4 regions of the Mesobacillus jeotgali genome follow, and region 4 is predicted to be linked to each of the others. Evidence: predicted binding sites of a transcription regulator. Region 4 holds the regulator's gene; each other region holds the start of a gene.
What was found. The regulator Rex, encoded in region 4, represses fermentation and respiration genes when NADH is low (regulators of the CRP and FNR family bind a similar motif). The targets are predictions, from matches to a motif close to TTGTGAAATATTTCACAA.
Positions count from the first base shown of each region.

Region 1: FOF60_RS04150 (cytochrome ubiquinol oxidase subunit I) is a predicted target of Rex. The motif match lies at 1,878-1,895, and genes of this name have one in related genera.
Region 2: nirB (nitrite reductase large subunit NirB) is a predicted target of Rex. The motif match lies at 2,146-2,163, and genes of this name have one in related genera.
Region 3: FOF60_RS19785 (cytochrome ubiquinol oxidase subunit I) is a predicted target of Rex. The motif match lies at 2,835-2,852, and genes of this name have one in related genera.

Region 1 covers NZ_CP109811.1:820,468-826,494, reverse strand. Annotated here, with positions in the region: gene cydB (cytochrome d ubiquinol oxidase subunit II) at 1-511, opposite strand, end outside; gene FOF60_RS04150 (cytochrome ubiquinol oxidase subunit I) at 501-1,853, opposite strand; gene FOF60_RS04145 (peroxiredoxin) at 2,089-2,700, opposite strand; gene FOF60_RS04140 (hypothetical protein) at 2,900-3,064, shown strand; gene FOF60_RS04135 (YbjQ family protein) at 3,196-3,513, shown strand; gene FOF60_RS04130 (GNAT family N-acetyltransferase) at 3,560-3,964, opposite strand; partial or broken gene FOF60_RS04125 (NUDIX hydrolase) at 4,034-4,465, opposite strand; gene FOF60_RS04120 (DNA topoisomerase III) at 4,621-6,027, shown strand, end outside.
Region 2 covers NZ_CP109811.1:989,340-995,366, forward strand. Annotated here, with positions in the region: gene FOF60_RS04925 (M14 family zinc carboxypeptidase) at 1-1,443, opposite strand, end outside; gene FOF60_RS04930 (DUF948 domain-containing protein) at 1,659-2,027, opposite strand; gene nirB (nitrite reductase large subunit NirB) at 2,290-4,713, shown strand; gene FOF60_RS04940 (nitrite reductase (NAD(P)H) small subunit) at 4,728-5,048, shown strand; gene cobA (uroporphyrinogen-III C-methyltransferase) at 5,098-6,027, shown strand, end outside.
Region 3 covers NZ_CP109811.1:3,859,205-3,865,231, forward strand. Annotated here, with positions in the region: gene FOF60_RS19775 (BC1872 family protein) at 1-170, shown strand, start outside; gene cydS (cytochrome bd oxidase small subunit CydS family protein) at 226-324, opposite strand; gene FOF60_RS19780 (cytochrome d ubiquinol oxidase subunit II) at 336-1,361, opposite strand; gene FOF60_RS19785 (cytochrome ubiquinol oxidase subunit I) at 1,358-2,704, opposite strand; gene FOF60_RS19790 (phosphatase PAP2 family protein) at 2,983-3,630, opposite strand; gene FOF60_RS19795 (UDP-glucose dehydrogenase family protein) at 3,764-5,086, opposite strand; gene galU (UTP--glucose-1-phosphate uridylyltransferase GalU) at 5,088-5,984, opposite strand.
Region 4 covers NZ_CP109811.1:247,963-253,989, forward strand. Annotated here, with positions in the region: gene abc-f (ribosomal protection-like ABC-F family protein) at 290-2,218, opposite strand; gene moaC (cyclic pyranopterin monophosphate synthase MoaC) at 2,399-2,893, shown strand; gene FOF60_RS01380 (redox-sensing transcriptional repressor Rex) at 2,921-3,586, shown strand; gene FOF60_RS01385 (YdiK family protein) at 3,613-3,813, opposite strand; gene FOF60_RS01390 (CPBP family intramembrane glutamic endopeptidase) at 3,817-4,548, opposite strand; gene groES (co-chaperone GroES) at 4,932-5,216, shown strand; gene groL (chaperonin GroEL) at 5,274-6,027, shown strand, end outside.

The DNA of each region.
Region 1 (6,027 bases), 570 kb from region 4:
CAAACAACAGTCCTCCCAAAATGCCGTAACCGTTCAACAGGCTGAACAAATTCCCTTCATAACCATTTGCGCCGATCAATAAACCACGGTACAGGTTGGCAAAGGTGACGCCGAATAAGAAAGCGATCAAAAAGCTTCCGGTGAAGAAGCCCCATTTGCACGCTGCCTGCCATAGCGGGTTGTCGTCCTTATGCATGAATTCAAGTCCGATTGCCCGAATGAACAAAGCAATCAGCACCAGGAACAATGGCGTATACAAAAAGCTGAACATGTCCGCATAGACAGCCGGGAAGGCCGCAAATGTCGCTCCTCCAGCTGTTATCAGCCAGACCTCATTCCCGCCCCAGAACGGTCCGACAGCCTCCTGGAGCTGGTTACGCTCCTGGCGGTTTTTAGCAATGAACGGGAACAGCATCCCAGTACCAAGCGTGTAACCATCGAGGATAAAATAAACCGTCCAAATCAATCCCCACAAACCGAACCAAATGATTGCCAGTGTATCATGAGACATGCTTCACGCCTCCTTTAAGGCCATATTTAACTTCTGATTCCGGACCTTTTTTCGCGTATTTAATGATCAAATAAACATCTGCTATCAGAAGAACCGTATAGAAAATGACGAGAGCCGCCAAAGAGAATACCACCTGAGACATTGCGATTGGCGACACACCCTCCGATGTTTTCATCAATCCGTACACAACCCATGGCTGTCGTCCCGCCTCTGCTACCATCCAGCCGGCATTGATCGCCAGGTATGGAAGCAGTACAGAATATAGGACCAGCTTCAAGTATTTTGGTGAGTTCTCCAGTTTGTTTTTCCGATAAAGGTACAAGCCGTACCAGGAAACAACAAGGAAAAAGACTCCGAGAGCGACCATGACCCTGAACGCGTAAAAGACCAGTTCCACGTTCGGTCGTTCATCCTTGGGAATGTCTTTCAAACCAGTGACTTCCCCACCAAAGGAGTTGGTGTAGAAGAAGCTGCCCAATTTCGGTATGCTGATTGCCTCAAATGCATTACGCTCGTTTTCCTGATCGGGAATCTGGATGAGATGGAATGGCATGTCCTTTTGCGTCTCCCAGACTGCCTCCATAGCCGCTCCTTTTGCCGGTTGCATTTTAGCCGCGAACACCCCCGACTGGTGGCCGATAAATGGCGTCAGAGTGGCAGAAAACAACGCCATTGCCAGACCGTATTTGAATGACTTTTTATAAAATGCCGTTTCGTTTTTCCTGAGCAGGTGGTAGGCACTGATGGCCATCATGAAGAACGCCCCGACAATATAGGCACTCACAACTGTATGTACAAACATATACCAGGCATACGGATTGGTGACGAGCTCCGAGAAGCTGTTCAACTCGACACGTCCGTTCTTCAGGACATAGCCGACCGGATTTTGCATGAAACCATTGGCGGTAATGATCCAGAGCGCAGAAATATTCGTGCCAAGAGCGACCATCCAGATTGAAAAAGCCCGCAGCTTCGGTGAAAACTTATCCTTGCCGAAAAGCCAAATCCCCATGAAGGTTGATTCAAGAAAAAATGCGACCAAAGCTTCAATGGCAAGTGGTGATCCGAAAATATCCCCCATATATTTTGAGTACTCAGACCAGTTCGTGCCAAACTGGAATTCCATCGTGATGCCGGTAATCACACCAAGCACAAAGTTGATAGCGAACAGTTTTCCCCAATAATCGGCCATTCGCTTATAGTTCTGGTCCAGGGTGCGCGCATACTTTGTCTCCATGATGGCAACGAGAATAACTAAACCAATTGTTAATGGGACAAATAAAAAGTGATAAAACACAGTTACAGCAAACTGGATCCGGCTTAATATCAGGACCTCATCCATCTTTGGTACCTCCCTATTTAATGTTTGTGAAATTTTTAACATAATCTCAATTCTATTTTAAAAAAACTTTGTGAGTGATATCGAAGATTTTTGTAGAGAATTTGTGACATTTTTATCCACTGAGTGTGATGCTGGTCACAGACAAGAAAAGCACATGCTCCACTGTTGAGTTGGTCTTTAATAATCCAAATTTTATATAACAAAAAACAGGTCCCTTTAACCGGACCTGCAAGCCTTAAATATTCCCTATATTTGATGGGTCTGTACTGACTCCTTGCTGGCCGGGCACCCAGTTCGCCGGTACACCCTTCCCTGTTTGTTTGGCATACGCGAAAGCCTGCAGCATCCTTACGTGCTCAGGAAGGTTTCGGCCGACATTTCCTGGATATGTGAGCTTTGCCCTGATAATGCCCTCTGGATCAATGAAAACCGATGTCCTGAAGCAGGCCCCGGTCGTTGCATCCAGAACACGGTAAGCACGGCTGATGACCTGTGTCCTGTCGCTTACCATAGGATACGTAACATTCTTCAATGATGGAGAAGTTTCCTTAAACACCTTGTGCGAATATACACTGTCTGTGCTGATGGCCAGCAATTCAGCACCAAGAGCTTGAATATAAGGATAAACAGCGGCGACCGCCGCCAGTTCTGTCGGTCAGACAAAGGTGAAATCGCTTGGGTAGAAAAATAAAATAACCCACTTCCCGCGATAATCCTCAAGGTTAATCTTTTTTATATCACCATTTATCAACGCATCTGCTGTAAAAAGCGGAGCCTGGTCATCCCGGTTTGCGCAAAAAACAGTCGGGCACTCAACCAACTCTTGAGCGTACAATTTTTCGTCCATTTCAGTCGCCCTTTCTTTAGTAAAATTTATCTCTATACAATCATATGCAATTGATTTTTTATATTTCAGCTTCCAACAGGAAAAACTACTTTGGATAAGAAAAGCGAAAGCGCCTTGGTCAGCTCCGACAAGCGCTGGAGCTGGACACTAATCTAAGTGTCAGAAGCTTATGCTTTATCAAAGAAAGGAGGGTTCATGAATGAGCAGAGGCAAAGAGTTCAATCACAAGAAAAAAGGCCATCCTGGCGACCTGCCGTCAGGTGCACTGAAACCAAAGCGGCCTGAGACCGAAGCACAGGAAGATGAGGAATTCCTCGTCGTCCAGGAGGCATTCAAAAATCGCGTAGAGGAAGATGAAGTGTAAATGATCGCAGGACCTGGCGCATAATCGCTGGGTTCTTTTTTTGATTGAAACTTTTTTCAAAGGGAATCGTATATGTAGTTATTCACAGCTTTTTAACAGCCGGCTACAAAAAATTGAGGAGGAATATAAACATGATCGTAACAACAACTTCAACATTGCAAGGCAAAGAAGTCGAGAACTATCTGGGTATTGTTTCCGGGGAAGCTATCATGGGCGCCAATGTGGTGCGCGACTTTCTGGCAAGTGTCACCGATGTGATTGGCGGCAGAAGTTCGGCATATGAGAACAAACTCGCCGAAGGCCGGGAAATTGCCATTCGCGAGATGGAGGATAAAGCCCGCCGTTTGGGTGCGAATGCCGTAATAGGTGTCGACCTTGATTTTGAAACATTAAGAGAAGGCATGATGATGTGCATCGCTACGGGTACCGCAGTAAAAATTAAAGAGTAAAGCTGAAAGGACCAGGCCTGCTGCCGGGTCCTTTTGTTTAGAGTAATCATATTCGCTCTTTTTTAAAATTGGCAATCACCAGTCCGTTACCCACTACTGAATCATGCTTGCGCTCAAAACCCAGCTTTTGATATAGATTCAGTGCTGGTGTGTTCGCTGCCCCGGTTGAAACAATCATTTCAGAGCAGCCAATCTGTTCTAATTTAGCAATTAGCTTTCGCGCAATTCCCCTGCGGAAAAAATCAGGGTGAACCATCATGCGATGGATATCGATTACTTCTCCTTCTTTTTTAAAAGAGACCGCCCCAGCGAGCCTGCCTTCTATATAACAACCAATAAAGGTTTCGCCACACTCCTGAAGCTGCTCGAATGTTTCTTTTAATGGAGGGATTTCATCTGTACCGATAAGCTCTGCTTCTATTTTGTATGATTTTCTCTGCAGATCCAGCACTTCGGCACACTCCAAAATCACATTAAGATGGATTTCTCTGAATTCAGGCAGATACCTGCTGTCATTAACCTTTTTTATAATCAGCTCTTGCCTCTCTGTTAACGAAGGCAGATTGTTTAATGGAAAAAAACGAAGCTCCTTGCTTTCACAATCAAGCATCTGCAGCTTTCCATCCCACTCCTCACAAGCATAGAGGGCAATCGCGTTATAGATTTCATCGCCATTTGGATATCGGAAATAATACTCTTCACCGGCAACCACATCCAAAAATTTCAGAGTCTTAAGATGAAGCCCTGTTTCCTCGAACAATTCCCTGCGAGCTGTTTCCTCAAAGCTTTCGCCCGGCTCCATCGCTCCTCCGGGAATCCCCCACCTGCCAGTATCAGTTCTTAGCTGCAGCAGCACTTCATAATCCCTGTTAAAAACAAGCACAGCAGAACCCACCAGAATGAATGGCCTGCTCCCAATAAGTTCACGGATTTCTTTAATATAATCGCTCATGCTCTCCCCCATTACAAAAATTCCGTTGTTTCCATTATACTTAGATAAGCGCAGGGCCCTACTTTGGCACTTTAGCTTTCCGAAGCCGGAATTATATAAATCTGATATTATAAGTAAAGCATACGTAAAACTGTTGTTTTTTGAAAGGAGCAAACATGAAATCATTAGTACTTGCAGAAAAACCAAGTGTTGCCCGCGAACTTGCGCGTGTACTTGGCTGCAATAAAACTCATAAAAGTTATTTTGAAGGAAATCAATATATCGTCACCTGGGCGCTCGGCCACTTGATTGAATTGAAGATGCCAGAGAATTATGACCCAAAATATAAAGTATGGAAGCTTGAGGAGCTGCCGATCATCCCTGATAAAATGGGGTTGAAGGTCATCAAGCAGACGAGTCACCAGTTCAAGGCAATCGAGCATCTCGCTGAGCGCAAGGATGTCGGTGAATTCATCATTGCGACCGACGCCGGACGTGAGGGCGAGCTGGTCGCTAGATGGATTCTCCAGCGCATCAACTGGAAAAAACCAATCAAGCGACTGTGGATTTCCTCCCAGACGGACCGTGCCATCAAGGACGGTTTTAAAAACCTTAAGCCTGGCAAGCAGTTTGAGGATCTGTATGAATCTGCTGTCTGCCGAGCCGAGGCTGACTGGCTGATCGGTTTAAATGTTTCGAGGGCGTTGACAACGAAATTCAAGGATCCTTTATCTGCCGGCCGTGTCCAGACACCAACACTCGCGATGGTCCTGGAACGCGAGGATGAAATAAATAAGTTCGTGCCGAAGGAATACTGGACCATCCAGGCGAAGGTGAGCTCTTTGAATGCTGAATGGGAGCATAAAGGAGAAAAACGAATTTTTTCAAAAGAAAAAGCAGAACAAATTCAAAAGAAGCTTTCCAATAAGAAAGCTATTCTGAAATCGCTGGACCGCAAGCAAAAGTCGGAACCGCAGCCGCTTCCTTATGACCTGACAGAACTGCAGCGTGACGCCAATAAGCGTTTCGGCTTCTCGGCAAAGAAAACATCCAATGTCCTGCAGGGATTGTATGAACAGCATAAGCTTGTCACCTATCCGCGTACGGACTCGCGGTATTTGACGACCGATATGGAAGCAACGATGGCGGACCGCCTACAGGGAATCATGTCAGGCTACCGTGATGAAGCAAAGCCTGCGCTTGCCCAGAAAGGCAAAGTCCAGGCCCGCCGCGTATTCAATAATGAAAAAGTCACTGACCACCACGCGATCATCCCGACAGAAGAGCGGCTTCACCTTGCCGATTTATCACCAGATGAACGGAAGCTGTACGATTTAATCGTCCGCCGGTTCCTGGCTTTATTTTACCCGGCATATCAGTACGAAGTGATTCATGCTAACTTCGATGTCGAAGGAGAATCACTGTCAGCACGGGAAACAAATATCCTTGAGCTTGGTTTTAAAAAGGTTCTCGGAAAAGACGATGATGACGCAGGCACACAATCTTTGGGCCACCTTGAAAAAGGCAAAAGCTACTCAGTTGGCCAGATTACAATGAATAAAAAAATGACCGAGCCTCCGCTT
Region 2 (6,027 bases), 740 kb from region 4:
CACATCAAACTCGCTTTGAACCGCAATCGCCTCGAATCCCCAGAGTTCCGGAAGGCTCCATGCTGAGATATCATACATGGCATCAACGTCTTCGGTGATGTCCTCGCCATCCCACAGCATCGTATTGGCTAGGCCAGCCTTTGCCTGGTCCATTTTTACTATATATGTGCCTTTTGGGTAAGACTTTCCGTCAGCAGTGAACGCCTTAGAAGCCTGGACGACTTCGATGTCGTTTTTCTGCAGATGATTAACTGCCTTATGTGTTACGGTTGGATCTTCGGAATCAACAGGCAGCACATAGGCAGTCGGGAAGAAGCCTTCTTCATGGAATGGGTGATCAAAATTGATGCCGCGCTTGAACATCTCAATCTGGTCCTTGATCATTTCCTGCTTGTTATCCGTAGCATTTTTCAATGCGCCCATGATGGCGTCATACATCCAGCGAACGCCGTCTTCATCATTTGTTGGCGCTTCAAGTGTGTGGCCGTAAGCACCATGGTACATTGCGTACATCGGAGTGAAGATTGGCGGATAATCATCCCAGCCTTCTGCGTCATCACGCTGCGGAATGTAGGTTCCTTCCATTGATTGATAGAGGCTGCCTGAGAAGTTTTCCTTGTCGGACATGATTTCATTTTCCATTGCTTTTGCCTGGTTCATTGCCCATTTTTCATACAAATCATATTCGTAATTAGGATTGTGTGGAACCGTACATGGTTCAATAAGACCCTGCTTGTTCGGTGCATAATTTTTTACATAGCCATGTGTATCAAGGAAGACCATCGGATTCCATTCCTTGATCAGTGCGACGGTTTCCTGGGTTTCTGGCTGTGACTGGGTGATGAAATCACGGTTCAGGTCGATTCCTTCACCGTTGAAACGTGTTGCATCAATCCGGCCATCAGGATTCTGGACAACATTGAAAATCAGGATGTTATTTTCGAGGATTTTCTTTGTTGTATCGTCATTTTCAAGAGCAAAGCGCTCAATCAGCTGCATGACCGCATCACTGCCGATAAACTCGGTACCATGGATGGATCCATTGATCATGATCGGCACTTTGAAGTCTGGGTTATTTTCAATCCAGTCCTGTGCCTTGCCAGGGTTCTTGAACATTTGTTTTCTTAATGCCTGAATTTTGCCAAACTTGCCCTGAGAGTCAGGTGCAGCTATCGTAACGACATAAAGGGGCTGTCCTGTTGATGATTGGCCCTTTACTTCTACCTTCACACGATTGGATTGCTTCTCGATTTGTTCAAGCTTGTCGCCAATTTCTGAGAATTTCATAAAATCATAGTTTTCACTGTTGAATAAGCTGCCGTCCTTTTCCTCATATGCATTTACATAATTCCACTTGAGTGACTCAGCGAGCGCGGGAGTCCATGGCGAGGATGCCAGCAAGCTTGCGGCGACTACACCAGAGATAATCTTTTTATGCTTCATATATGTATTCCTCCAAATTATATTTTGTATATTTATTCATAATAAGTATTAAAAATTATTTCGGCAATCGTACAATATTCCTAAATTTTAGTGCCGGTATCATAACCCTTGTTTCTGTTGAATTTTTGACTGGTTGGGAAATAAATCAGAATGAGGATATAGGAAGATAGTCACCAGGCAAAGGCAAATAAAAAAACAGGGCGAGTTGCCCTGTCTTACTGTGGCTGCATGGTTCGGTTGCGACGCTTGCGGTTCCACTGTCTTGCTTTATACTTCTGTTCGAGTTCAGCGACAGGTTTTGCAACAAGTGCGTTCTTGAATTCTACCGGTGTCTGTTTTACTGAAAAAACAACGGTATTGACAGCTTTCTTTTTCTTATCAAAATCAGTCATCAGCTTCTGCTGCTTAAACTTGAGTGAATCGGTTTCTTCTTTGATGGCATTCGTTTTGTTCTGTACCCGGGTCGCAGTCTCTTGAAGACTATCAATCGTTGGCTTGGCATCTTTATATGTTTTATAAACAACATAACCAAGATACCCCAGGGCTGCCACGATGACAGCGATACTTATATAGACAATGATCATGAAGCCTGCCTCCTTTTACATTTGCATCTAATCATTCCATTACAAGTACAATACCCAATTTAAGCTTTAACATAACTGCTATTCAAAAGAAAGGTGGAAATTGCTAATTTTGAAGTATTTGTGAAATGATGCACATAACAGACCGAAAGTGTGACGAACTTCACAAACAGGAGACTTAAATCACAATACAATTTATACATAGAGGAAATATCATTAATGAAAATTCCGGAACAGAAGCTTTTACCATGGGAGGACAAACGAGATGAAAAAGAAACTAGTCATGATAGGAAACGGAATGGCAGGAGTAAGGACGATTGAAGAATTGCTTAAACTTCAGCCAGATGGATATGAGATCACTATTTTTGGGAATGAGCCACATCCTAACTACAATAGAATTATGTTGTCCACTGTCCTTCAGGGAGATAAGTCAATCGAAGACATCATCATGAATGACTGGGATTGGTACAAGAATAACGGCATCAAGCTTTATACAGGGGAAGCAGTTGTCGGGATAGACAATCAGAAGAAGCAGCTGCTATCTGATCAGGGACGTCTTGTAGATTATGATGAGTTGATCATTGCAACAGGCTCAAGCTCGTTTATTCTTCCGGTACCTGGATCTGATAAACAGGGAGTAGTCGGATTTCGTGACATCCATGATTGTGAAATGATGATCAAAGATTCCAGGAAGTATAAAAAGGCAGCTGTAATTGGCGGTGGGCTGTTAGGCCTTGAAGCAGCTAGAGGGCTGCTGAATTTGGGAATGGAAGTCAATGTTGTCCATTTGATGCCGCATCTGATGGAAAGACAGCTTGATGAAACAGCTTCAGGAATGCTGAAAAAAGAGCTGGAAAACCAAGGTATGAATTTCTTGCTTGAAAAGCAGACAGCGGAAATTCTAGGAGACGAGAGAGTAACCGGACTCAGATTCTCTGATGGTTCCGAAATACAGGCAGATCTTGTCGTCATGGCTGTCGGCATCCGTCCTAATGTCCAGCTGGCCAAAGACAGCGGCATTTATGTCAACAGAGGGATTGTCGTCAATGATTATATGGAGACAGATATGCCGAATATATATGCCGTCGGGGAATGTGCTGAACATAGAGAAATCGTTTATGGCCTTGTGGCACCGCTGTATGAACAGGGAAAAGTACTTGCAGCTAACCTTGCGGGAATTCCGGCTAACCCTTATGAAGGAACGATTTGCGGCACTCAGTTGAAGGTATCTGGCTGTGATTTGTTCTCAGCAGGTGAAATCGGCGATGACGAAGGAACTAAATCAATCAAAGTCCACAATGAGTTTGATGGAATCTACAAGAAAATTGTCATTCGTGACAATCGGATTGCCGGGATTGTACTTTATGGTGATACAAAGGACAGCAACCGCCTGTTCAGGATGCTGACGAAAAGAGAAGACATCAGCGGAATGACAAGTGTCTCGATTCTTGAAGCAAATGGCTGCTGCGGCGGAGGAGAAGCAGGCGATGTAGCAGCGATGGCTGATGACGAGCTTGTCTGCGGCTGTAATGGTGTCACAAAAGGAACGATTGTCGACGCAATCCGTACAAATGAGTTGACTACTGTTGACGAAGTGGGTGGCTGCACAAACGCGGGCCGTTCATGCGGAAGATGTAAATCGCTCATATCCGATATCCTCGCATATACACTTGGCGACCAGTATGATACTTCGGTGAAAAAAGCAGGGATCTGCGGATGCACAACTTTAAGCAAAGACGAAATTGTTGCTGAAATCAGGGAAAAAGGCCTGACGAATGTCAGGGAAGTCATGAATGTTCTAGGATGGTCCCAGGAAGAAGGATGTTCAAAATGCCGTCCAGCGATCAACTATTACCTTGGTATGATCAATTTTGACGGCTATAAGGATGAACGAGATTCTAGGCTGGTTAATGAGAAAATGCATGCCAACATCCAGAAAGATGGGACATATTCCGTTGTTCCAAGAATGTATGGCGGTGTGACGACTGCTGCAGACTTGAAGAAAATTGCAGAAGTTGCCGAGAAGTACGACGTGCCTTTAGTAAAAATGACGGGCGGACAGAGGATTGGCCTATTCGGTGTCAACAAAGAGGACCTTCCTGCAATGTGGGAAGACCTGGGGATGCCATCAGGCTATGCGTACGGAAAAACATTGCGTACTGTAAAAACCTGTGTTGGCGAAAAGTTCTGCCGTTTTGGAACTCAGGATTCAATGGGACTTGGAATTGAGCTAGAGAAAAAGTTTGAGCGCCTTGATACACCGCATAAGGTCAAGATGGGAGTTTCTGCTTGCCCAAGGAACTGTGCGGAATCCGGAATTAAAGACATTGGCTTTGTAGGGGTCGATGGCGGCTGGGAAATCTATATCGGCGGAAATGGCGGAACAGACCTGCGTGCTGCTGATCTGCTTGATACCGTTAAGACAAAAGAAGAGGCAATGGAAATTACGGGGGCATACCTCCAATACTACCGAGAAACAGCTGCCTATCTTGAAAGGACGGCTCCTTGGCTTGAAAGGATGGGACTAGAACATGTTAAAGAAGTCCTCGCCGATGAGAGCATGAGAAAACAGTTAAACGAAAGACTGGATAAGACATTGGAGCGATATAACGAGCCGTGGCAGGAAGCAATCTCTGATAACGGAATAAAAGAAAAATACTATAAAGTACGAAACGTAACGGTTGAATAGGAGGATGGATGATGATGCAGGAAACAATGGTGAGAATCAAGCTGGCGGATTATGATTCCCTTCCTGTGGGGGCAGGGCAGGCAATCACAGTGAATGGCGAGAACATTGTCTTGTTCCGTATATCGAATGGAGATGTCAAAGCGGTTGAAAACCGCAGTCCCCACAGAAAAGGCGGCACCCTTGCCGATGCACTCGTAAGCGGGAAGTTTATCTACTGTCCAGTCTACGATCTGAAGATATCACTGGAAGACGGGAAAGTTCAGGCTCCGGATACAGGAGAAGTAAAAACGTATCATGTTGAAGTAATCGAAAATGAAGTGTATATAACAATATGACCTAAGAGGGGGAACTTTCCCTCTTCATAATTGAAAGGGCGGGAACACAATGGAAAAAGGAAGAGCTTATTTAGTCGGTGCAGGGCCAGGAGACGTACAGTTGATCACAGTTAAGGGGATGGAAGCCATTAAAAAGGCGCAGGTCATTTTATATGACCGCCTTGCCAACCCGAAACTGCTGGATTATGCTCCTGCGGATTGCGAGCTGATCTACTGCGGCAAGCTCCCGGACCGGCACATCCTTCGCCAGGAAATGATCAATGACCTTCTGGTTGAAAAAGTGCTTGAAGGTAAAATCGTAGTCCGCCTCAAGGGCGGCGATCCTGGCGTGTTTGGGCGCGTAGGCGAGGAAGCAGCTGCTTTGGCTGAAAATGGCCTTTCTTTTGACATTGTTCCGGGAATCACCTCAGGAATATCTGCCCCGCTTTATGCAGGAATTCCCGTCACACACCGTGAATTTGGTGAATCCTTCGCGGTTGTGACTGCCCATGATAAATCTGAAAATGGCCAGCCGAAACTGGATTGGAAAGGGCTTGCCACCGGCATTGACACAATTGCCTTTTACATGGGCATTTCAAATCTTCCTTACATCAGCGGAAATTTAATCAAACACGGAAAACCGGCGGATACCCCGGTGATCCTCATCCAATGGGGAACCTTTTCCCGGCAGCAGACTTTGGAGGGAACTCTGGCTAATATTGCTGCCAAAGCGAAGGAAGTGAATTTTACAAACCCTGCCATCACTCTTGTTGGTGACATTGTATCGCTGCGAAAGAAGTTGAACTGGTTTGAAAAGAAACCTTTGTTTGGTAAACAAATATTACTTGCCAGAACAGGAACGGATGAGAGTGAACTGGCGAAGGAATTGATGGAGCAGGGAGCAGATGTGATTGAATTCCCGAAATGGAAGAAAGTCCCCTTTCCTGTTGATCAAACAGTGATCAAGCGAATTGCTGATTACGAGCAAATTCTTTTTACC
Region 3 (6,027 bases), 1.2 Mb from region 4:
TGGAGAAATTAGGCTATAAATTCTCAACCAATGGAGTTTCCGAGGCCGCTTTTAACCAATTCAAAGGTACCGGGGAAAATCTTCCTGAAGCAATCACAAATGCTGCCTATGCGATCATTGAAAATGACTCAGTCGTCACTAGTTCATCTTTGTGGCGCAAGCTTTCGTAAAATCCACACAAAAAGAGCTGTCATCCAGACAACAAAGGATGACAGCTCTTTTAATTTATTCCACCTTTTCGTCCTTCCCTGCCAGCCAGAATGACGCAATAATCGATGCGATGATGACAATGAAAGGAGCATAAAACATAGTGAATTCAGCCATTTTCAAACCTCCTATGCGTGGTCGTTCCTCTTCCCCTGAACATAGTCCTTATTAAATAAAAACAGCCTCAGCAGCAGGTACAGTGATGGTAACAGCAGCCCAAGCCCTGCGATGAACGCGATGATGAGCGCAATGGCCATTGCTTCATTTGTAAAGCTGTCGTATATGCTGAGAAACGGATATAGCAGATACGGGTAATGCGAAATACCATAGGCAAAAAAGGCGATAAAGAATTGGCCGGTCAAAAGTCCGAACGCCACTCCGTATGCCTTGCGTTTTCCAATCAGGTACACGGTCCCCACAAACAGGATGAAGGAGATGGCAAACAGCCACCATAAATCAACCAGTCTGCTGTAATGCTCAGGGTTATGGCCCCTAAGTTCCACGATGATGCCTGTTGCGGTTACGATTGCCGGCACAGACCAAATCAAGGCATACTTCCTCAGCAGTTCCGTAGCCGGTTCATCCTGTGCCTTATTTGCATACCAGGTCAAAAATACGGCAGATATATAGAGAACGGCAGTCAGACTAAGAACAACAATGCTCCAGGTCAATGGACTGGTGAACAGGGCCCAGTAGTCCAATTCGATCCCCGAGGCAGTCTCCTCCACAAAGCCTCCCTCTGAAATCGTCAGCACGATCGATAGTGAGGCAGGGATGAACAAGCCAGTGAGTCCATATAAATACGTGTATCTCTTATGCTTCAATCCTCCGTAAGTCGTGAACGCATAATAAGCCCCGCGGATCGCCAGCAAAACAACTCCAATGCTTGCCGGAACGAGCAGGATGGTTCCGTAGTAATATGCCGTTTTAGGAAAGAAGCCGACAATTCCTACGAAGAAAAACACAAGAAATACATTGGTGACTTCCCAGACAGGCGATAAGTATCGCTGGATGATTCCTGTGAGGATATGCTGCTTTCCCCTGAACAAGCTGTATGCATTGAAAAAACCTGCTCCAAAATCGATGGAGGCTACGATGACATATCCAAAGAGAAAGATCCAGAGCACCGATATCCCAATTATTTCAAGTGTCATCGAAACTCACCTTCCTTCTCCAGTTCCCTGTCTGCCAGTTCCTGTTCAACTGTATTTTTCCGGAACATCCTCGTTAATACTACGGTGCTGCCAATTGCCAGGATCAAGTATAAACCTGCAAACAGAATTAGCATCAAATCGACCTGTCCGCTTTTGGTAGCCGCATCCTCAACCTTCATAATTCCCCGCAGGATCCAAGGCTGCCTACCGACTTCCGCGAACCACCAGCCCAGTTCGATCGCCAGCATCGATAACGGTCCGCCGAAGACGATCAGCCAGCGGTACCATCTTGTTCTGATAAAACTCCATTTCATCCACACGCCCACAACATAGACAAGCGAAAGGGCCATCATCCACATCCCGATTGTCACCATTCCATCAAACAGATAATGGATGTACAATGGCGGAATCTCGTCTTCAGGGAATTCATTAAGGCCAATCACTTCAGCGTTAGGGTCGCTGTGAGCCAAGATACTCAGTGCATAAGGAATCTTAAGCGCATATTTTACTTCGCCGTCATCAAGAACACCATATAACATCAACGGCGCCCCCTCATGCGTCTCGAAGTGCCATTCTGCTGCTGCCAGCTTTTCCGGCTGGTATTCAGCGAGGTATTTTCCTGAAAAATCGCCGATGACCGCAGCGGCAATCGAAAAGATAAGGCCAATCTTCATCGTTAAAAACAATGCTTTTTTATGGTAGACATGATTCGATCCTTTTAAAAGCCGGAATGCGCCAATCGACGCGAGTACAAATGCTGAAGTCATATAAGCTGTCGCCAGCACATGTGCGACCTTCGTTGGCATCGCCGGATTGAACATCGCCAGAACCGGGTTGATATTGACCAGCTGGCCGTTAACAAGGTCAAAGCCTTGCGGCGCATTCATGAATGCATTGACAATCGTGATGAACACGGCTGAAAAAGAAGCCCCAACTGCCACCGGAATCAACAGCAGCAAATGTTTCTTCTGGTTTTCAAACCGGTCCCATGTATATAAGTATATTCCTAGGAAAATTGCTTCAAAGAAAAACGCGAACGTTTCCATGAACAGTGGAAGAGCGATGACATTGCCCGCCAGTTCCATAAAATTAGGCCACAGCAAGCTCAGCTGCAAGCCAATCGCCGTCCCGGTCACAACACCGACCGCTACAGTAATGACAAAACCGCGCGTCCATCTCCTTGCCAGCAGGATATAATGCTCATCCTGTTTCTTGATTCCCAGCCACTGAGCGATCATGATCATCAGCGGTATTCCCACTCCAATAGTGGCGTAAATAATATGGAAGGATAATGTAAGCTCCGTCAAGACACGGCTGAAAAAAACTGATTCTTCATTTCCCATTTTTCAATACCCCTTTTCTACCCAGCAAAAATTCTTCCGATAAAAGACAAACCCATGATTGCCGCCACAATAAAAGCAAGCCACATTAGCATTCTTTCTTGTTTTTTATACATAAAGTCACCTCTGGAGTTTGTTCACTAAATCACATTTTCGCGCAGCCTTTGACCTAATTCTTTATACATTATAAATGTGAGAGAAATATGTTATGTAATCCAATTTGGCGTCTTTCTTTTCATTCCCGTTCTCTGGCCTGTTAAAACGAAAAAAACAGTTTATTGTCAGTGTGAACGTTTAGTTATTTCAAGCTTTTCTTTATATCTTTGGAAAAACCAAATAACGGCTGCCACCCATAGGCCGCTTGCCAGAAAGCCGCCGATGATATCACTCGGATAATGGACACCTAAATAAACCCTGCTCAACCCAATCGCCAAGATCATAAAAGTGCTGAGGATGATGATAGTGACTCTCCCCAGCCAGGTTGGAACATTGCGCCAGAGCAGAAAAGCAAGGATGCTGTAAAACGAGAAAGCGTTCATCGCATGGCCGCTCGGAAAACTGTATCCCCCTATTTCAATCAGCCTGTGGAAATCCGGTCGTTCTCGATGAAAATACAGTTTCAGTAACCTGTTCAGAATCGGTGTAATATAAACAACAGACAGGAAAACAAGAATTTCCAGCCTGTGTCTTAACACATAAAAAAGGAATAGAAAAATGGGAATGGTCAAGATTACGATGAATTTTAAGGAGCCGATATAGGTAAAGAATTTCATCGCCGCAGTCAGACCCTCTGCTTCGAGCCCCTGGACCGCATCAATGACAACCTGGTCGAACACCAGCAAATGTTCCGCTTGTACCAGATAAGACATAAAGATAAAGCCGAATAACGAACCAAAAAAGGCAATTAAAAGCTGCAGATTGAACTTCATGAATCTTGTTCCCTCCCATGCATTCTAAATCACCCTTACTATTCCCAGTTCCGTTATTTTAAAAAGCCCTTTGGATGTTTACCTCATTAGCAAGTTAGTAACATTCATAAGCCAAACAAAAAAAGGGATGAATTCAATCATTCCCTTTTAAAATAACCGCCGGCCTCCCGACTGGATAATATTCAATTGTCCCGCATGCCTTCAGGCCAGCTTCATCTAAACAGTTCCTGCCGTCAAAGATGATTGGCTGCTTCATGACAGCCACTAATGCTTCGAATTCTAGCTGCCTGAACTGCTCCCACTCTGTGACGATGAACAGTGCATCTGCACCTTTTGCAGCCTCCATTGCTGAGTCCATATATGTGATGGCATCGCCGATGACTTTCCTTGCATTGTTTTCCGCAACTGGGTCGCAGGCTGCAACCTCAGCTCCAAATGCGGATAAGGCCTGTGCAATTTTGATCGACGGAGCTTCCCTCATATCATCCGTATTCGGTTTGAAGGAAAGGCCGAGCATGGCAATTTTCTTTCCCTTTAGCTCGCCGAAACGTTTCATGGCCTTATCAACAAGCAGCTTTTGCTGCTGGTCATTGATGGCAATCGTCTCTTCCAATAATGTGAACGGAATCCCCAGCTGCCTGGATGTGTGCAGCAACGCTTTTACATCCTTTGGAAAACAGGATCCGCCGTACCCTATTCCGGCCTTTAAAAAGGCCGATCCAATCCGCTTATCATAGCCCATTCCCTCCGCTACATCCTCGACGTCAGCTCCTGTGGCTTCACACAGATTGGCAATTCCATTGATAAAGCTGATCTTCGTTGCCAAAAAAGCATTGGAAGCGTATTTGATCATTTCAGCGCTTCTCACATCCGTCAATAAAAATGGCACATTCAGCGGCCGGTACATCTTTCGGATTTTTTCAGAGGCACCTTCATCATCAGAGCCTATGATAATCCTGTCAGCTTTCAAGGTATCCTGGATGGCTGATCCCTGCCGCAGGAACTCCGGATTGGAGACCATCTTGATTTCAACATTATTTTTCAACTGCCCTAGTAACAGTTGTTTCAAATATTCATTCGTTCCCACTGGAACCGTACTTTTTACGACGACAATACAATCCCGGACGATATGTTCAGCGAGGTCCTTTGCGGCTTGCTCAAGAAAGCTCATGTCTGCCTGCCCATCATCACTCTGAGGTGTACCGACGGCAATGATGATGATTTCCGCTTCCCTTAATCCTTGCTGATGAGAAGCAGTGAAAGTCAGTCTTCCTTCGAAGGAGTTTTTAACCAGAAGTTCTTCAAGTCCTGGTTCATAAATCGGGGACCTGCCTTGCTTGAGGATAGCGATTTTGCTTTCATCAATATCTATGCAGACGACTTCGTGGCCGATTTCAGCGAGGCAGACACCGGTGGATAATCCTACATAACCTGTTCCAAGTACAGCGACCTTCATGTCAGTCGCACTCTCTCTTCATGCCCGTCATCTCGTACACATCTTTTAAATACTGAATGACATCATCCCTGGTATCTTCCCTTTGCAGTGCAAAGTCCATCGTTGCTTTGATGAAACCGATTTTATCCCCGATATCATACCGCTTGCCCTCGAAGTTGTAGGCCAATACTGCCTGCCGTCTATTCAGCTCATTAATGGCATCGGTCAATTGCACTTCTCCGCCGTGGCCGGTGGGCAGCTGTGCCAGAACTTCAAAGATTTCCGGCCTCAATACATAGCGTCCCATAATTGCATAATTGGAAGGAGCCTTATCTTTTGACGGCTTTTCTACCAGCGAATCGATATAAAACAAGTTTGGTTCCAGGTTCGCACCCTTTGGCTTTACGATTCCATACTTGCTGACATCAGTATCTGGTACGCTTTGAATAGCAATGACAGAGCTATTGCAGTATTCAAATACGTTGATGATTTGCTTTAAGCATGGAATCTCTGACTTTACGATGTCATCTCCAAGCAAAACAGCAAATGGTTCATTGCCGATGAAACTCCTGGCACAAAGGATGGCGTGCCCAAGGCCGAGCGCCTCCTTTTGCCTGACATAATAGATTTTTGCCAAGCTGGATATAGTTTGGACCTCTTCTAAAATAGCAAGCTTATTCTTTCTTAGTAACGCATCTTCCAGCTCATAGGATTTATCGAAATGATCCTCTATCGATCTCTTTCCCCTGCCGATGATGATAATGATTTCCTCAATCCCCGAGGCGACTGCTTCCTCTACGATGTATTGGATTGTCGGCTTATCAACGATCGGCAGCATTTCCTTTGGCTGCGCTTTTGTTGCCGGTAAAAATCGTGTCCCGAGCCCGGCTGCCGGGATAATCGCTTTGCGGATTTTCATATGCTGCCTCCCTTTTGAATTCCATAGTCTTGTATATTCAAAA
Region 4 (6,027 bases):
AGCTATAAATCAGTCTTTACTGTGTGAATAACTATGTGAACAAAAAGTCCCGGTTTTTAAATCGGGGCTTTTTTTCTGTGGAAAAGGTTAAAATCTGAAATTATACACTGGAAATTATATGTTTTTTTCCAGTTTGCGAATAAATAGAATGAATTTGCGAATAAATGCTCAGTTTTTGCTAATAAATATAGTTTTTTGCGAGCAATCAATAAATTTTTGCGAATAAAATGGACTTTGCACAACAGGAGAACAAAAAAACGGGCACAATTCATGCCCGTTTAGTCCATTCCTAAGCCAGCTCTGTCCACTCTTCCATCAGTTCATCGAGTTTCTCTTTTGCGGCTTCGATTTTGCTATTGATCTCTCCTGCTTTTTCGTGATCCTGGAAGACCTCGGGATCACAGAGCAACTCTTCGTATTCAGCTACTTCTAACTCCAGTTGTTCAATCTTCGCTTCTACTTCTTCCATGCGGCGTTTGCGCTGGCGTTCGAGTTTTTTCGCTTCTTTGTCTTGTTGATAGGAGGTTTTGTCTTGCTTAGAGTTATCCACAGCGTTTCCTGATGCTTTGGCGGCCTGTTCTGCCAATGCCTTCAATTCTTCCTGCTCAAGCTTTTTCTCGACGTAATAATCGTAATCGCCAAGGTATTCAGTTGAACCGGCACGGTCGAGCTCAAGCACCTTTGTCGCGATCCTGTTGATAAAATAGCGGTCATGTGAGACGAACAGGATGGTGCCTGGATAATCGATCAGGGCATTTTCGAGCACTTCCTTGCTGTCCAGGTCGAGGTGGTTTGTTGGCTCGTCCAGAATTAAGAAATTTGAATTCTGCAGCATCAGCTTGGCCAGTGCCAGACGGGCCTTTTCGCCACCGCTCAGGGTAGAGACGATTTTTAAGACATCGTCACCTGAGAAAAGAAAGTTCCCTAGTACCGTGCGGATTTCTTTTTCGGACTTCAGGGGGTATTCATCCCAAAGTTCGTTCAAGACCTTTTTATTCGAACTGAGTTCTGCCTGTTCCTGATCATAATAGCCAATCGAAACATTGGAACCGTATTGAATATTGCCAGTAATCGAAGGCAGTTTTTCAACGATTGTTTTTAATAAGGTTGATTTTCCGACACCATTTGGTCCAACCAGAGCAGTGCTGTCGCCGCGCGAAAGATTGAAGGAGATATTTTTAGATACGACTTCATTTTGATAGCCGACAGATAGTGTATTCACCTTCAGGACATCATTGCCGCTCTGCCGTTCGATTTGGAAGCTGAACGATGCCGACTTTTCATCACCCTTTGGCCTGTCCATCCGATCGATTTTTTCAAGCTGCTTCCTGCGGCTCTGGGCACGCTTAGTCGTTGATGCCCTGGCCAGGTTTCGCTGGATAAAGTCCTGCAGCTTGGAGATCTCATCCTGCTGCTTCTCATACAGCTTCAGGTCGCGTTCGTAATTCGCGGCTTTCTGCTCTAAATATGAACTGTAATTGCCAGGAAACTTCGACAGCTGATGGCGGGAGATTTCATATACTTGGTTCACGACCTTATCAAGGAAGTAACGGTCGTGGGAGACAATCAGGATGGCTCCGTTATAGCCCTGCAAATACTGCTCAAGCCAGGAAAGCGTATCAATATCCAGGTGGTTCGTCGGTTCATCCAGTATCAAAATATCCGGGCGGGTCAATAATAGCTTCGCCAATGCGAGTCTAGTTTTCTGTCCGCCGCTTAAAGTGGATATTTTTGTGGAATAATCAAAAGAATGGAAGTTCAGCCCGTGGAGGACGGAACGGATATCGGCTTCATATTGGTAGCCGCCTTTTTCCTTGAACTGGACCTGCAGCAAGTCATACTCTTTTAGGACTCTTTCATATTCTGTCTCGTTTGACAGGATGTCTGGATCCGACATTTTTTCCTCAAGTCTGCGCAAGTCTTTTTCCATGTTGTGCAGATGGTCAAAAACAGCCAGCATTTCATCCCAGATGCTTTTCTCGGACTCCAGACCGGTATTTTGGGCCAGATAGCCAATTGTTGTACCTTTTGGGCGGATGATTTCGCCGCCGTCATGTGATTCGTACCCGGCGATGATTTTTAGCAGGGTTGATTTTCCTGCCCCGTTCCGGCCGACAAGCGCTACTCGGTCATTGGTCTGTATTTCAAACTTTATATTCGATAAAATAAGATCAGCAGCAAAATATTTTGATAGCTGATTAACCTGTAATAAAATCATTATTTTTCACCTCTATTGCCTTAGAGATAGTGTAACCCATTAATATAGGCACGGCAATATGTGCGAACTGCGGTAGGTGGGACGGTATAAAAAAATTCCCTTTGTATTGTGAACATTGAAACAAAGTTCACACACAAGTTTGACAAAATAGTGTATCATTTGGTAGAAAGGAGCTTTTACATGGCAGAATTTACGCATTTTAACGAAGAGGGCAGAGCAAAGATGGTCGATGTGAGTGAAAAAGCGGAGACGGTTCGTACTGCAGTCGCCCATTCAAGCATAACCGTGAATGAAGATATATATGTGAGAATCACTGAAAATAAAATGAAAAAAGGGGATGTCCTTGCAGTGGCACAGGTAGCAGGCATCATGGCGGCGAAAAAAACGTCAGAAATCATCCCGATGTGCCACCCGATTCCATTAACAGGCATTGACCTTTCATTCGAATGGGAGCAAAATGGAAATGACTATATTTTAAATATCGCTGCATCTGTTAAAACAAAAGGGAATACGGGTGTAGAAATGGAAGCGTTAACAGCAGCTTCAGCTTGTGCGCTGACTGTTTATGATATGTGCAAGGCCGTTGATAAAGGCATGGTGATCGGCAAGACGTATCTTGTTGAAAAAACCGGCGGTAAAAACGGTGATTTCAAGAGAGAAGAAAAGTTGAGATAGAAATACGGACAGGGTGGAGGATGGAGAATGACGAATGATGCTATGAAGATTCCGCAGGCAACCGCAAAACGTTTGCCACTGTATTACCGGTTCTTATTGAACTTGCATTCTTCAGGTAAGCAAAGGGTGTCATCCGCGGAATTAAGTGAAGCGGTAAAAGTGGATTCAGCGACAATCCGGAGGGACTTTTCCTACTTTGGAGCTCTGGGTAAAAAGGGGTACGGCTACAATGTCAATTACCTGCTGACTTTTTTCCGAAAGACGCTTGACCAGGATGAACTGACGAAGGTAGCCTTGATTGGTGTCGGAAATCTGGGAACAGCATTTTTGAATTATAATTTTTCCAAGAACAATAATACGAAAATTGAGATCGCCTTTGATGTGGATCCAGGCAAGGTTGGCACGAAAATTGGTGACGTTGCAGTGTATCACATGGATGACCTTGACAAGGTTGTCGTCGAGGAAGGTATCCAGGTCGCAATCCTGACTGTTCCTTCAGCAGTAGCACAGTCGATAACAGACCGATTGGTGCAGGCGAATATCAAGGGAATCCTGAACTTTACACCAGCGAGACTGAATGTGCCGGCGTCCATCAGGATTCATCACATTGATTTGGCGGTTGAATTGCAGTCATTGATTTATTTCTTAAAGCATTATCCAACAGATACTGAAACAACAGAATCGGTAGAATAAAAAATAGCTCCTTCATGATGAAGGAGCTATTTTTTCTGTATATTCTTAAGTTTAAAATGGAACATGATCATCCTGATGCCGGACCCGAAGTCGAACGTGGCAAGGGCTACAAGCAGATAGCTAAAGAATCCCCAGCCTGTCTCATTTACATTCTGGATGGCGAAATAGGTGAATAAGCTGCCTAACAAGATGTAGACAACGCCTGAAAATAAAGGCGATTGCTTCATAACTTAAAATCCCCCAATAAAGCTTTGAATTTTCTCTGCTTCTTTTATCATTCTCTCAATGTCTTCCCTAAATACGGATTGAATCAGTACAACCATTGTATTCATTGTAACATGGGCAATGATTGGCACGATAATCCGCTTTGTTTTTACATAAAGGAAAGCAAAGGTGAATCCCATTGCTGAGTACAGGATCACATGCTCCGGCTCCATATGCGCAAGCGCGAATATGACAGAGCTTATGAGCGCTGAGAAAAAGAAATTCATTTTCTTATGCAGGCTGCCGAATATGATTTTTCGGAAGACGATTTCCTCTAATATAGGGCCAATAATCGAACTGACTAAAATGACAATCGGGAACATTTCGATCAGCTTGATGATTTCCTGTGTATTCTCCGAGCCCATTTCGATTCCAATCATATTCTCGATGCTTGCCGCAATCGATTGGGCGAACAGAGCAAGGAAGACACCAGCGAAAGCCCAGGCTGCTGAGCTTACCGGTGATGAAGCATCACGCAGGTCAGCACCTGTCCTGCGTTCCTTCCTTAGCAGCAGGAGCACAATCACAAGTGTCAGCGAAAAGCTGATCACGAGCCAGTAGGGAATCGAGAGTGTCTCCATTTCTTCCAGGCTTTTTCCCATTGCAGCTCCAATAAAGGCAACAATCGGGATGCCGATGAGGCTTGAAAGCTGCATGGCGATATAGGCGATAATGACGTACCAGTATTCCTTTTTCAATATGATAATCTCCTTCTATTCGGATCGGTCTATGTGTATGCCATAAAAGTTGTTATAAGAATGCTATCTATCCATTTTACTAGTAATCATCAGGAAAGTTCAAATATCAGGGTGTCTCGTGAACATTTTGGTTAAAATTCCGGTGAACTGGCATACTCTTTATGGTGGTCTTTTTTAGCCATGCTGCCGTGGAGTACGCGAAAAATAGTACTTGCTGTCGAAGGGCATGTAGGTAGATTTAGATGTTAATTTTTATAAAAAAAGTTAGGCTTCACGCTTGCAAAAAAAATAGAGATTCATTATTATATAAATTGTGTTAGCACTCTATTGAGGCGAGTGCTAATAAACAATAATCTACATATAATTTGAGGAGGTTGTTTCACTTGATCAAGCCACTAGGAGATCGCATTATTATCGAGCTTGTTGAGTCTGAAGAAAAAACTGCAAGCGGTATCGTTTTACCCGACACAGCGAAAGAAAAACCTCAAGAAGGTAAAGTCGTAGCTGTTGGAACTGGCCGAGTTCTTGAAAGCGGCGAGCGCGTTGCTCTTGAAGTTGCAGTCGGAGACCGCATTATCTTCTCAAAATACGCAGGCACAGAAGTAAAGTACCAGGGCAATGAGTACCTGATCCTACGTGAAAACGACATTCTAGCAGTTGTAGAATAATCACTGCGATTATAGACAGAACGTTAAAACATTAATAATCTGAGGAGGTTTTTTACAATGGCAAAAGAAATTAAGTTCAGTGAAGAAGCACGCCGCGCGATGCTTCGCGGGGTAGATTCTCTTGCAAATGCAGTAAAAGTAACTCTTGGACCAAAGGGACGCAACGTGGTTCTTGAGAAGAAATTCGGCTCACCTCTAATCACTAACGATGGTGTAACAATCGCAAAAGAAATCGAACTTGAAGATGCATTCGAAAACATGGGTGCTAAGCTTGTTGCTGAAGTAGCTAGCAAGACGAATGACGTTGCTGGTGACGGTACGACAACTGCAACAGTTCTTGCTCAAGCGATGATTCGCGAGGGTCTTAAGAACGTAACTGCCGGCGCTAACCCAATGGGAATCCGCAAAGGTATTGAAAAGGCTGTTATTACTGCTGTTGAAGAGTTAAAAGCTATTTCTAAACCAATCGAAAGCAAAGCTTCTATCGCACAGGTTGCGGCTATCTCTGCTGCTGACGAAGAAGTTGGCCAATTGATTGCAGAAGCGATGGAGCGCGTTGGCAACGACGGCGTTATCACAATCGAAGAATCGAAAGGCTTCACTACAGAATTGGACGTTGTTGAAGGTATGCAGTTCGACCGCGGATATGCATCTCCTTACATGGTAACTGATTCTGACAAAATGGAAGCTGTTCTTGAAAACCCATATATCCTGATCACTGACAAGAAGATCGGCAATATCCAAGAAATCCTTCCTGTCCTTGAGCAAGTTGTCCAACAAGGCAAGCCATTATTGATCGTTGCTGAAGATG